One region of the Rouxiella sp. Mn2063 genome, then DNA from elsewhere that is predicted to be linked to it. Evidence: predicted binding sites of a transcription regulator. Region 1 holds the regulator's gene; each other region holds the start of a gene.

Region 1 (4,700 bases):
ATGGTTTTTTTAAAGTCTCTGCCATCAGAATGGTCGCCATCAAAACCTAAAAATGATTACGATACTTATATAATAGTGATAGGTGAAAGTGCTCGTAAAGATTTTATGCATTCCTATGGCTTTCAAATAGATAACACGCCCTTCACAGACTCAATGAATGGTTTGATTTTCAAAAACTATATATCTGCTGCTGGCTCTACACAAGCATCGTTATCAACAACATTTTCACTTAACAAAGGCGATGAGATTGAACAACAAAATAATATTATCAGGCTTGCAAAAAAACAGGGGTTTTATACTTACTGGATTTCCAATCAAGGGAGTATTGGAGGAGATGATTCGATAGTTTCTTATATCGGACAACAGGCAGACAGTTTCACTTTTCTTAAAAAAGGTGAATATAACACACAATCGTTCCCTGATACTGATTTACTCGTTCCATATCAAGCTGCGATCTTGAACAATAATAGTAAAAAGAAAAAACTTATCTTTATTCACATAATGGGGTCTCATCCTAACTTTTGTGATAGAACCGATAATAAATATGATTATTTTTACGAAAATGACAAATTATCCTGTTATATTCAAAGTATAAAAAATACGGACTATTTATTGTCAGAAATCACCAAGATTGCTGATAGGAACAAGAAAAAATGGACCATGTTATACTTTTCTGATCACGGTCTAAGTTTTATGTCTGCCAAAGGAACTAGAAACCTCCAGCATAACGACAAATATAAACAGAACTTCCAAGTGCCTTTTATTGTTACTTCATATGATGCCAAAAGCAGAGTGACAATTGATCAACTACGCTCGGCATTTGACTTTTTAGGATTATATTTACAATGGACGGGTTCAACTGACCCATTATTACCAGTGGAATGTAATTATCTTTCCAAGATGAATTGCAAGAAACAAATAAAAATAAAAGATTTTAATAACAACGTTAAAAACTATATGTCACTTATTGACGAATAGCCAATTCATCAAAAAAGCCATCATCTTTGATGGCTTACATTTGCGCCTATATTTGTATGGACACAAAGCTGGCTTATATAGTGAATAATAAAGTCAATCGCTAATAGATTTATATCCTAAAGCCAGGCAGGCATAAGTCTCACTATGTCACAGAACACAAAAACAGAGTGTAGCAACCAAACTGTGTGTCGCCAGGGTATCGGCGATTGTCTCGAAACATGTTAAAATCTGAGCTTACTTTGTGCAGAGAGCAAATCATGAATTCATCCCACTCTGAAAACCTGCTTAAGCAAGCTGAACGTCTGTGCCTACAGCGTAATGTTCGGCTAACGCCACAGCGGCTCGAAGTGCTTCGGCTGATGATCCAACAGCCTGGGGCGATCAGTGCCTATGATCTGCTAGATTTACTACGCGTTGTGGAACCTCAGGCTAAGCCACCAACTGTTTATCGCGCGTTGGATTTTCTGTTGGAACAAGGTTTTATTCACCGCGTAGAATCAGCAAACAGCTATGTGTTGTGCCACCACTTTGAAGAGCCAAGCCACACTTCAGCTCTGTTTATTTGTGACCGTTGTGGGTTAGTAACTGAAAAAACGACGGAAGGCATTGAAGAACGTTTAGCCACGCTTGCTAATGATTCTGGCTTTGCTCTGCGTCATTCCGTCGTTGAAGCGCACGGTTTATGCAGAGAGTGTTCGGTAGTAGAAGCTTGCGATAGCAAAGAACATTGCGATCACGACCATAGTATTAACGTTAAAAAACGTTAGTTATAGGGATAATTTTCGCTAAGTGTCAAAATCGCTGATAATACGCAGCGTATTTGTTATACGGCACGTTATAAACGAAAACTCACCTTTTACCCGCCATATTTCAAGTTGTAGGGTGGTTGGCTGCAGTGACTCTGCTCATCCGCGAGCCTTGCCCCAAAGGGGTCGCTGCAAGCAGTGTTCAAATCTGCTCTTGACAGATTTGTCTGTCGATTGCCGCCTACCTTCATCTCGAAGTTTATTGGGTTTATTTACAAAGGTGAGTTCTATAACAGGAAACTAGACATTAATACCGCTTGGTATTAGATCCAGTTACCGTTGCGAATAACGCCAACCGCAAGCCCTTCAATACTGAAACTCTGCTCGCGAAGGTCAACCACGATAGGCTCGAATTCGCTATTTTCAGGCAGAAGCTGCACGGTGTTGCCTTGTTTCTTCAAACGTTTAACCGTGACTTCATCATCAATGCGCGCAACGACCACCTGGCCGTTTCGCACATCCTGCGTTTTATGCACCGCCAACAGATCGCCGTCCAGAATACCAATATCACGCATAGACATACCGCTAACACGTAGCAAGAAATCGGCGCTTGGTTTAAACATACTTGGATCGACTTGGTAGTGGCCTTCGATATGCTGAGTTGCCAGCAGCGGCTCACCAGCGGCAACACGCCCAATGAGAGGTAAACCTTCTTCCTCTTCCATCAGCAAACGAATACCACGTGAGGCGCCAGAAACAATTTCAATGACGCCTTTACGTGCCAGCGCTTTGAGGTGCTCTTCAGCTGCGTTAGGAGAACGGAATCCCAGACGCGTCGCGATCTCAGCACGGGTTGGCGGCATACCGGTGCTAGAGATATGATCACGAATAAGGTCATAGACCTCTTGTTGTCTGGTAGTTAATGCTTTCATTCCGCCCCCTGGTTGTTTATACAGTCCAGCTGTGAGTATATACAGCTAATCAGGCAATGAAAACCTAAGAGTGAATAAAAACAGGGATTAACCTGCGAGCCATCTCACAACCAGCGCGGTAATAAGATAGCCAACCAGGTAAAGACAGCAAAAATGAGCGTAATAAATACCGCAGCCGATCCCATATCCTTGGCACGCCCTGACAACGGGTGGATTTCCGGCCCGATTCGGTCAATAGCCGCTTCTATTGCGCTGTTTAATAATTCAACCACAACAACTAAAAGCGCGACGCCAATCAATAAAATGCGCTCTGTAGTACTCACATCGAGCCAAAATGCCAGTAAGATAGCGACAAGGACGACAATCGCTTCTTCACGGAATGCAGCTTCATGCTTCCAGGCTGCGGTCAGCCCTTTAAGAGAATAACCAGCGGCTTTAATTATTCTGGTTAATCCAGTCACTTGATTTGCCATAACTTATCCGTCCTAATTGGAAATTGCAGGTATTCTAGCCTGTATCGCCAAACCTATCACCACGGATCTCAATTCAAGTTTCTGGTATCCTTGCGGCGAAATTGCTAACAAGAGGCTTCATCTTTTTATGTCAGGTTGGCGTAGACTTTATTATACCCTATTGAATTTACCGCTAAAATTGCTGGTAAAGAGCAAGGTCATTCCTACAGATCCTATTACCGAGTTGCGTTTAGATACCACTCGGCCGATCGTGTACGTTTTGCCTTATAACTCCAAAACCGATTTATTGACACTACGGGCACAATGCCTGGCGCTAAATTTGCCCGATCCCCTTGTTCCTCTGGACATAGATGGCGTGCAATTGCCAAGCCACGTGTTTATTGGGGAAGGCCCGCGCGTTTTCAGCTATTACAAGCCGAAAGAAGAGTCGGTAAAACTGTTCCACGATTATTTGGACTTACATCGTAATAATCAGAATCTAGATATCCAACTGTTGCCGGTATCGGTAATGTTTGGCCGTTCCCCTGGCCGAGAAAGCCAGGAAACGCCACATTTACGCGTCCTGAACGGCGTGCAGAAATTCTTTGCCGTGCTGTGGTTAGGGCGAGACAGTTTCGTGCGCTTCTCCAATACTGTGTCCCTGCGCCATATGGCAACGGAACATGGCACGGATACCATTATTGCGCAAAAACTGGCGCGCGTAGCGAGAATGCATTTCTCTCGTCAACGTCTGGCTGCCGTAGGGCCACGCATACCAGTGCGTCAGGATCTGTTTAATAAACTGTTGGCGTCTAAAGCGATTGAAAAAGCGGTCGAAGAAGAAGCACGCAGCAAAAAAATCACCCATGAAAAAGCCAAGCAAAATGCTATCGCGCTGATGGAAGAGATTGCCGCGGATTTCAGCTATGAAGCCGTGCGTTTGTCCGATCGTGTTTTAAGCTGGACCTGGAACCGGCTGTACAAAGGTATCCACGTTAATAACGCTGAACGTGTGCGTCAGTTGGCGCAAGATGGCCAGGAAATTGTCTATGTGCCCTGCCATCGCAGCCACATGGATTACCTGCTGCTTTCTTATGTGCTCTACCACCAAGGTCTGGTACCACCACATATTGCGGCCGGTATTAACCTAAACTTCTGGCCAGCTGGCCCGATTTTCCGCCGTTTAGGTGCGTTCTTTATTCGCCGGACATTCAAAGGCAACAAGCTTTATGCAACGGTATTCCGCGAATATCTCGGCGAGCTGTTCACCCGCGGCTATTCGGTAGAATATTTTGTAGAAGGTGGCCGTTCACGCACCGGTCGTTTGCTGGAGCCGAAAACCGGTACGCTGGCGATGACCATTCAAGCTATGTTACGCGGTGGTTCGCGTCCGATCACGCTAGTCCCTATCTATATCGGTTATGAACACGTGATGGAAGTGGGCACTTACGCCAAAGAGCTGCGTGGGGCGACCAAAGAGAAAGAAGGCTTTATGCAGATGATCAACGGACTACGCAAACTGCGTAACCTCGGTCAAGGCTACGTTAACTTCGGCGAGCCCCTGCATTTAACGCCATATCTGAATCAAAAAG
Region 2 (4,700 bases), on a different contig from region 1:
ATCTGCTTTAGTTTTAGCGGATTGGTACGACGCGGTGGTCTGACCGGCCCCCATAAAGATGGTTGGGGCATTACCTTTTATGAAGGTAATGGCTGTCGCACGTTTAAAGATCCACAGCCCAGCTTTAACTCCCCGATTGCCCGACTGGTGCAGGATTATCCAATAAAATCCTGCGCCGTTATCTCTCATATCCGCCAGGCTAACCGTGGCGAAGTCTCGCTGGAAAATACCCATCCTTTCACCCGAGAGCTATGGGGGCGCAACTGGACTTACGCGCATAACGGCCAGCTTCGCGGCTATAAACAGTTAGAAACGGGGGCTTTACGCCCTATTGGTCAAACCGACAGCGAATATGCATTTTGTTGGTTGCTACATAAATTAAGCCAGCGCTACCCGAGAACACCGGGTAATTGGCCGGCCGTATTTCGCTATATTGCGTCATTAGCTAACGAATTACGCCAAAAGGGCGTATTTAATATGCTGCTGTCGGACGGGCATTTTGTGATGGCCTATTGTTCGACCAACCTATTTTGGATCACGCGGCGTGCGCCTTTCGGTAAGGCAACTTTGTTAGATCAGGATGTGGAGATTGATTTTCAGCAGCAGACGACACCTAATGATGTCGTCACCGTGATTGCGACACAGCCACTGACTGGCAACGAAACCTGGAACAAAATTGCCCCAGGTGAATTCGCCCTATTTTACTGCGGTGAACGCCAACTGTGAGGTTGGTGGCGTAAGTGGCGAGGACTGGTTAATCACATAATTACCATTAACTACCGATACTGTCGGTGGTTGGTGGTATTTCTCAAAGTAGAGATAACCAGGCTGCAATTGACGCCAGAAATTAATGTACGTCGAGTTACGGTGTGATTGCATATTGGCTTCAGTCATGCGGAACGGATAAATACTGATCTCCACATTACGTTGACCATTATCAAACGCTGCCTGCACATAGCTATAAATAGACGCCATCTGGCTATCTGTCATCGCATAACAGCCGATAGATAGGCAATTTCCATGGATCATCAGATAGTTACCTGAATATCCTTGCGCCCGGTCATAATCATTCGGGAAGCCGATATTGATCGCCCGATAGAATTTGCTGTTGGGCTTTAGATGATGGATATCGATGCTGTAAAAGCCTTCCGGGCTTTTGAAATCCCCTTCACGGCGTTTATTACCCAATCCGCCAGAGAAATCGCAAATCTTGTACGCACCAATCAGGCGAAATTGATCCTGCATTTTGGCGTATAGCTCCAACACCCTTTCTTGTTTGAAAATCTGGATATAAACGGGTGAACCTAATAATTGCTGTTTATCTAATTGACTCAAAGGCACCTGCTCGCTGGCTGCGGCAGTGCTCATGGTAAATACAGGCAAACTGAGGATCATCGCAAAGAGCAACGCGATTCTTAACATGCTAATTCCTGCTGATTATAATTTTTACTGTTGGTCCGTAGAGGACGTAAGCCTCTTTAGACAGCCACTGCGGGTAACCATTTAAACGTAGTCATATTAATACCGATTGTCTTTTTAGCAATGCTCAAACGCGGATTAATGTGTCACGAATAGCAAAATTCAATCGGCTATCTCCGGTTTTTTTGTAATTAATTGATCTTTGCTCATCAGGGGGATTCTCACAACCTTGAGATTTACCTTTTTAACTGTATACTTATACAGTTATTTGGGGAGGGGTATGCGCAAAATAATACATGTTGATATGGACTGCTTCTTCGCCGCAGTAGAAATGCGTGATGATCCTTCCCTGCGCGAAATCCCGCTGGCGATTGGTGGCAGCAAAGACCGGCGTGGGGTGATCAGCACCGCCAATTACCCGGCTCGTCGTTACGGTGTTCACAGTGCAATGTCCACGGCAATGGCGTTAAAACTTTGCCCGCATCTAAAAGTAATCCCCGGTCGAATGGAGGCCTATAAACAAGCGTCGCTGCATATCCGTGATATATTTTCTCGCTACACGTCGCTTATCGAGCCTTTATCGCTTGATGAAGCTTACCTTGACGTTTCTGATTCGGTTCAGTGCAACGGATCTGCCACCCTAATTGCCCATGAGATCCGCCAGACTATTGCCAATGAATTAAATTTAACAGCCTCGGCCGGTATTGCGCCGATTAAATTTCTCGCCAAAATCGCCTCAGATATGAATAAGCCGAACGGGCAATATGTCATTACGCCTGACAAAGTGGCTGATTTTTTAGTGGATCTGCCGCTGAGTAAAATTCCTGGCGTGGGGAAGGTTACCGCCGCACGTTTGCAAGAAAGCGGTTTGAAAACCTGTGGCGATGTCCAGCGTTATGATTTAGCTCAGTTGCTGAAGAATTTTGGTAAATTTGGCCGCGTGTTATGGGAGCGTTGTCAGGGCATTGATGAGCGAGAAGTCTCTGCCGACAGATTACGAAAATCGGTCGGCGTTGAGCGTACGCTGGCAGAAGATATTCACGATTGGGCACACTGTGTCGAATTGATTGAGAGGCTGTATCCAGAATTGGAAACCCGCCTCAGCCGCGTCAGCCCACAGCTACGCATTGCCCGCCAAGGTGTAAAACTGAAATTCCACGATTTTCAACAAACCACCCAAGAACACGTTTGGCCGGTGCTGAATAAAGACGATTTATTAAAAGTTGCCAGACAAGCCTGGGAACAACGGCGAGGTGGCCGAGGTGTGCGTCTGGTTGGTTTGCATGTCACCTTGCAGGACCCGCAAATAGAGCGGCAATTATTATTAAGATTAGATGAATAAGCGGGAACGCGATTACGTGCGTTTTTTGAAAACGCCTAATTTTTAAAAACAGCACGGTGAATTTTTCGGTTTCCGAAGTGCTGTTTTCAATGCGGCCTTTGCGCCGAAACCGAGCAAAGGGATGTAGGGCGCATCCCTTTGCAATCCCGCGCCTTTCTATGGTGTTATATCGAATTTCAATTAGGCTATGTTTCAGCTACCACAGAGACAGGCGCAAATTTCATGGCTCCGCCATGCCTTCCTTCGGGTTTGAGCTAACGATAAAGACGTTATCTCTCCACCACTCGTCAGTGAAATTTTGAGTGCGCCAGGTAGCGTTCGAATCAACGGCAAGATTTAGAAAATGATAGCAAAGTGAATTTTTCGGTTTCCGAAGTGCGGTGTTCAATGCAGCCTTCGCGCCGAAACCGAGTAAAGGAACGAAGGCGCGTTCCTTTACAATCCTGCGCCTTTTCATGGTGTTATATAGGATTTCAATTAGGCTATGTTTCAGATACCACGGCGACAGGCGCAAATTTCATGGCTCTGCCATGCCTTCCTTCGGGTTCGAGCCAGCTTCGCCGTCTCTCCACCACTCGTCAGTGAAATTTTGAGTGCGCCAGGTAGCTTTTTTAAATTCAAAAGATTAACTGCCACTGCCTTTGAACTTGACCTTAAAAGCCGCTAAGCGCACTCAAAATTTCACCGGTAAGAGGTGAGAGACAATAGCTTTATCATTGGCTCGAATCCCGCAGCCGGGCATCCCGGATGGGATGAAATTTGCGCTATCGCAGAAGCCGCTGAAACATGGCCTCCACTGGACTGGGTGTCAAAGTTGGAAAGGGCGCGGGATTGTAAAGGGTGGCGCCAGACCACCCTTTACTCGGTTTCGGCGCGAAGGCCGATGTGATCACAGAACTTTGAAAACCGAAATATTCACCGTCTTGGTCTTAAAACCGCATCAAGCTCGGTCCAGCTTGGTAAACCGAAATATTCACCATTCTGGTGTTAAAAACCGCATCAAGCTCGGTCTAGCTTGCGTAAGTCTCAAGCCTTCTCTGGGATCGCCTTCAACAACTCGATTAGCAATTTCCAATACAAGGCAACGCTTTCAATATGGACTTGCTCATCCGGCGAGTGTGGCCCGGTGATGGTCGGTCCGATAGAAACCATATCCATATCTGGGTAAGGTTTTTTGAACAGGCCACATTCCAGACCGGCGTGGATCACCATGATGTTTGGCGTCTTGTTGAACAGGTCTTGGTACAGTTCGCGTACCAGCGCCATGACTGGCGATGCAGCATCTGGTTTCCAGCCTGGGTAGCCGCCTTTTGGCGAGGTTTTCGCACCGGCCAGTTGGCCTACCGAAGTCAGCATGCTGACCACGTAATCTTTGCCGCTGTCGATAAGAGAACGAATCAGGCAGACGATTTCCGCTTCTTTCTCGGTCAGGCTAACGACACCGAGGTTCAGAGAAGTTTCAACCACGCCTTTCACATCGTCGCTCATACGGATAACACCGTTTGGCGTCGCGTTGAGCAGCGCCAGGAAGCGGTTTTGGCTATCTTGGCTCAGCGCCTTCGCGTTGCTTTCAGTTGATTCGAGCAGCAGGGTGATGTTTTTCTCAACCGCAGCCAGCTCGAATTTCAGCGTTGCCAGGAATTCGTTAACTGCCGCTTGCAGCGCATTTTGTTGATTTGCGGCAACGGCCAGGATAGCAGAAGCTTCGCGTGGGATAGCATTACGCAGCGTACCGCCGGTGAAATCCAACAATTGCAGGCCGAGGGTATCAGCATGCTCACACAGGAAGCGAGCCAGCAATTTATTGGCATTACCCAGGCCCAGATGAATTTCTGCGCCAGAGTGACCGCCTTTCAGACCTTTCAAGGTCAATTTGAACAGGCTGGCACCGGCAGCAATAGCGTCACGTTGCAGAGGCAGGGTGGTGATGAAGTCGACA
Region 3 (4,700 bases), on a different contig from region 1:
GCAGCCTGCTAAAAGTCGAAGCGATGTTAATCCCGATGTCAGAACATCCGGTAGATCTGGCCGCTATCGATGAGCACGGTAATCTGATCCACGGTGAAGTGCAGATAGATCAATTACCGCAAATCCCACGCCAGCTGATGCTGGAACCTCAGGTTGAAGCGACAAGAGAAGCACTAGAGGCGATTGAGGAAGCAGATCTTATTTTAATTGGACCAGGCAGCTTCTTCACTAGCCTGATGCCACTGCTATTAATGAAAGATCTCAGTATCGCTCTACGTCGTAGCCGCGCCCATCTGGTTTATATCGGCAATTTGGGCAAAGAACTCAGCCCAGCGGCCGCCTCACTCACTTTGCGAGATAAACTAGATATGATTGAACAGCAGATAGGTCGTCGGGCTATCGATGCAGCCATTGTTGGGCCAAGAGTACAAATTGGCGATGCGAGCGACAGGCTGATTATTCAATCACCGCTGGAAGCCTCTGATATCCCCTATCGTCACGACAGAGCGCTACTGCGTAAAGCGCTGGAAGAAGCCTTACAGCAAATGTGCTAAACGATTCAGTCTTGCTGCGGCTTTTTGGTCAACGGGTGATTGTGCCACGGACTGTCTGCCGCAGGCGTAGCCTGGCTGACTTTCGGCTTGCTGGGTTTCACCTCAGACAATGGCGTGCGGCGCTTGCTACGGGTCATATCCGGACGCAAATGCCCTTCCACAAAATCCAGATACAGCGTTTCAACCTCTTTGCGCGCCCAAGGAGTGCGACGCAAGAATTTCAGGCTAGACTTGATACTAGGGTCGCTCTTAAAGCAGTTGATATTGACCTGCGAGGCCAACGCCGACCAACCAAAGTTATCAACCAACGTGGTCAGTAAACTCTCCAACGTTACGCCGTGCAGCGGATCTTTAGATAAAGGTTTAGCGGGGGGTATCGTAGTCGTAGTCATCGTCATATCCTGAATTTTGCAGTCGCACACCTTAATCAGCTTTGCCCGACGGTACAAGGACTTTTATTGACTCTGCCATTGCTATCTCTGCACCATCGGTCATTCGGGATGAAGCCAGTTCACCTTCATGATATTATTTTAAAACTGCTGTCTGGACGACCAGGTAAAACAGCCACATCACTATAAGGGACGACCCTAAGAAGCATTTAAGGTAAAAATATGGCTTGGGTATATTTAGTGTTAGCCGGAATATTTGAAGTTGTCTGGGCAACGGCAATGAAGGAGTCTCACGGGTTTAGTCGCTTATTCCCCAGCATTATTACCATTGTTTTCATGCTGCTAAGCTTCGCGCTATTGGCAGTGTCGATGAAAACCTTGCCCTTAGGCACGTCTTATACTGTTTGGGTTGGAATTGGTGCCGTCGGCGCATTTATTCTCGGCGTGACTATGTTTGGCGAAAGCATGAACTTCCTACGCGTCCTGGCGGTTGTACTGATTATTTCAGGCGTAATATTGCTGAAAGTCGCGACCAAGAGTTAACGATATTTTATTTGCCCCTTCCGAACTCAATCTTCTAAAAGGCAACGGCGCGACTAAAATAGCGCCGTTACTGTTTTATCAATTCGCTCTCCAGGCTCTGCATCACGACATAGCAATAAATTGCGCGCGCAGTGATTGCAGTTCGTCGCGGGTGCGGGCGGCGTCTTCAAATTCAAGATTCTGCGCATGAGCGTACATTTTGCTCTCCAGCTCGCGAATTTTCTGATCCAACGCCTTAGGAGACAGCGCCTGAATCGTTGCTGAAGCTTCGGCATCTCGTTTATCTTTATTCTTTTTGGTCTTAGGCTGACCAAGTTGCAGAATATCCGTGACCTTTTTATTTAACCCTTGCGGCGTAATGCCATTTTCTAGGTTATAGGCTTCCTGCTTGGCACGACGGCGCTCGGTTTCATCAATGGCTTTTGCCATGGACTGGGTAATTTTGTCGCCGTAGAGAATCGCTTTACCGTTGAGATTACGTGCCGCACGACCGATGGTCTGGATCAAAGAGCGTTCAGAACGCAAGAACCCTTCTTTGTCCGCATCAAGGATCGCCACCAGAGACACCTCAGGCATGTCCAACCCTTCACGCAATAAGTTGATACCCACCAGCACGTCAAACTCGCCCAGACGCAGGTCACGAATGATTTCCATGCGCTCAACGGTATCAATGTCGGAGTGCAGATAGCGCACCTTCTCTCCATGCTCTTCAAGATATTCGGTAAGGTCTTCGGCCATGCGTTTAGTCAGCGTTGTCACCAAGACACGTTCGTTGATTTCAACACGTTTACGGATCTCCGAGAGCAGATCGTCAACCTGAGTAGCAACCGGGCGTACTTCGATCAATGGATCAAGCAAGCCAGTTGGCCGCACCACCTGATCGATAACGTCATCACCGGATTTTTCCAGCTCATATTTGCCCGGCGTTGCCGAAACATAAATACTTTGCGGGGCCAAGGCTTCAAATTCTTCGAAGCGCATTGGGCGGTTATCCAAAGCAGAGGGCAGACGGAAACCATATTCCACCAGCGTTTCTTTACGCGAACGGTCACCTTTATACATCCCACCAATTTGCGGAATAGTGACGTGAGATTCGTCGACAATCAGCAAACCGTCAGCCGGCAGATAGTCAAACAACGTCGGCGGTGGCTCACCTGGCCCGCGTCCTGAAAGATAGCGTGAGTAGTTTTCAATGCCCGAGCAGTAACCCAGCTCGTTCATCATTTCGAGATCAAACTGGGTACGCTGACTGATGCGCTGCTCTTCGAGCAATTTATTGTTGTCCAGCAGAACTTTACGGCGCTCAACCAGCTCGACTTTAATCTCTTCCATCGCCTGAACGATGCGTTCGCGCGGTGTCACATAGTGCGTCTTGGGATAAATAGTGAAACGCGGCACTTCATGTTCAACATGACCGGTCAGCGGGTCAAATAGCGACAACCGTTCAACTTCTTGATCAAAAAGCTCAATCCGCAATGCCAAATCATCCGACTCGGCTGGGAAAACATCGATCACTTCCCCCCGAACGCGGAAAGTACTGCGCTGGAAAGCCTGATCGTTGCGTGAATATTGCAGTTCCGCCAAACGACGCAAGATAGCGCGCTGGTCGATAATCATGCCCTTAGTCAAATGCAGCATCATCTTCAAATACAGTTCTGGGTCGCCCAAGCCGTAGATAGCCGATACCGACGCCACGACAATAACATCACGTCGCTCTAACAGGGCTTTGGTCGCGGATAAACGCATTTGTTCAATATGTTCGTTGACCGCCGCATCTTTCTCGATAAACGTATCAGAGCTCGGGACATAGGCTTCAGGCTGATAGTAATCGTAGTAAGAAACAAAATATTCAACGGCGTTTTCCGGGAAGAACTCTTTCATCTCACCATAGAGCTGTGCTGCCAGGGTTTTATTTGGCGCCAGCACCATTGTCGGGCGATTCAGATCGGCAATCACATTCGCGACAGTAAAGGTTTTCCCCGATCCCGTTACACCCAGCAAAGTTTGGTGCGCCAGACCGTTCTCGAGCCCTTCTTCCAAAAGCCGGATAGCCTCCGGCTGATCGCCTGAAGGTTTAAATGCGGAATGCAATTTGAATACTTTACTCATGACGGGCTACCTGATGAAGAAATGCTTAAGACCGGTGAGGAGGATTAGTATGGAATACTCCCGAAGGTTGTCAAATTTGACGACACCGCCGACTATCCTGAATAGATAACGGCTGTATGATACTGGATATAAAACCAGCTTCAAGCGCTGTTTATCGTATCTCTGCCCTTGCTTTGTTTATGCTGCACTTTTTTAGTTATACAACGCACGGCTTTTTTACCCAACGCGGCGCATTTATCCCCAGATTTTAACCGGTATTTTTTTACTGACATCAGACTGACGAAAATTTACACAATTGAGATGTGAATGTTTTACGAGGCTTGATTTTAAATAAATCATTGATAATTAATGAATTGTTTAAAAAGCCGAGAATGCGGACAAACTAAGCGCAACCCGCGTCCAGACTCGCTTGTAGCAACTTTTATGACACTCATACACATGGTTATCCACAGGAATAGTGGATAACTCACAGCACCCCGCCTGTAGCGCCAGTTAGCAAAAAACAGCATTTCGCATTTATCGCCCATTCAGATCGGTTTTTTAGTTATTTTTTTACACTTTTATTTCTTTATATATTCTGATTAAGACTAGATAAGCAATGCTTAAGCACTTGCAAAATACTAAATAAGCTCTACGCACTGCATAAAAAAACCGCAACACCATAAAACTTGCACCACGATCTGTAAACCTCAGCACTAGCAGTGTGCACCCTATTAACATTGCTATCAGCAATGATGAAGACTGGCGAGTTTTTCCTTTCGAGCACTGCCAGATACAGCCAGTTTCCCCTTAAAAACATCACTTTAGGAAATTCTTCCGAAAACTTGGCCCGAGACTTGCACAATCTATACTGAGAACCTTTATCCAATTTGCCAGATATTAACACTGTCACTAAAAAGTGGTGCTAACGATCCATTTTGTCGGCAGTGAAGCTGTTTTAAAGCCATAAAAGGTCACTTTTCATCATAATTTGCTACATAAGCTCTATTTATCGTCAATTGATGCTGTTCTAACCGATCATTGCTCGTGGGGTTTTATGCTGTCGATAGACAGTATGGAACGAATAAAACGGTGCCAGGTGGTGCCATGGATGAAGTTAAGCGTG

Evidence for each region. Region 1 encodes LexA, which represses DNA repair genes until DNA is damaged. Its sites were predicted from a motif close to TNCTGTATGTACATACAGNA; they were not measured.
Region 2: a site for LexA is predicted at 1,666-1,685, ahead of dinB (DNA polymerase IV). Genes of this name have one in related genera too.
Region 3: a site for LexA is predicted at 3,716-3,735, ahead of uvrB (excinuclease ABC subunit UvrB). Genes of this name have one in related genera too.

The regions. Positions count from the first base shown of each region.
Region 1 covers NZ_JBMOUD010000004.1:404,290-408,989, forward strand. Annotated here, with positions in the region: gene ACL9RG_RS09345 (phosphoethanolamine transferase) at 1-978, shown strand, start outside; gene zur (zinc uptake transcriptional repressor Zur) at 1,236-1,745, shown strand; gene lexA (transcriptional repressor LexA) at 2,048-2,656, opposite strand; gene ACL9RG_RS09360 (diacylglycerol kinase) at 2,761-3,129, opposite strand; gene plsB (glycerol-3-phosphate 1-O-acyltransferase PlsB) at 3,257-4,700, shown strand, end outside.
Region 2 covers NZ_JBMOUD010000014.1:51,090-55,789, forward strand. Annotated here, with positions in the region: gene ACL9RG_RS17955 (class II glutamine amidotransferase) at 1-726, shown strand, start outside; gene dpaA (peptidoglycan meso-diaminopimelic acid protein amidase) at 697-1,422, opposite strand; gene dinB (DNA polymerase IV) at 1,700-2,761, shown strand; gene pepD (beta-Ala-His dipeptidase) at 3,788-4,700, opposite strand, start outside.
Region 3 covers NZ_JBMOUD010000012.1:46,645-51,344, reverse strand. Annotated here, with positions in the region: gene yvcK (uridine diphosphate-N-acetylglucosamine-binding protein YvcK) at 1-554, shown strand, start outside; gene ACL9RG_RS16695 (VF530 family DNA-binding protein) at 560-946, opposite strand; gene sugE (quaternary ammonium compound efflux SMR transporter SugE) at 1,166-1,486, shown strand; gene uvrB (excinuclease ABC subunit UvrB) at 1,589-3,595, opposite strand.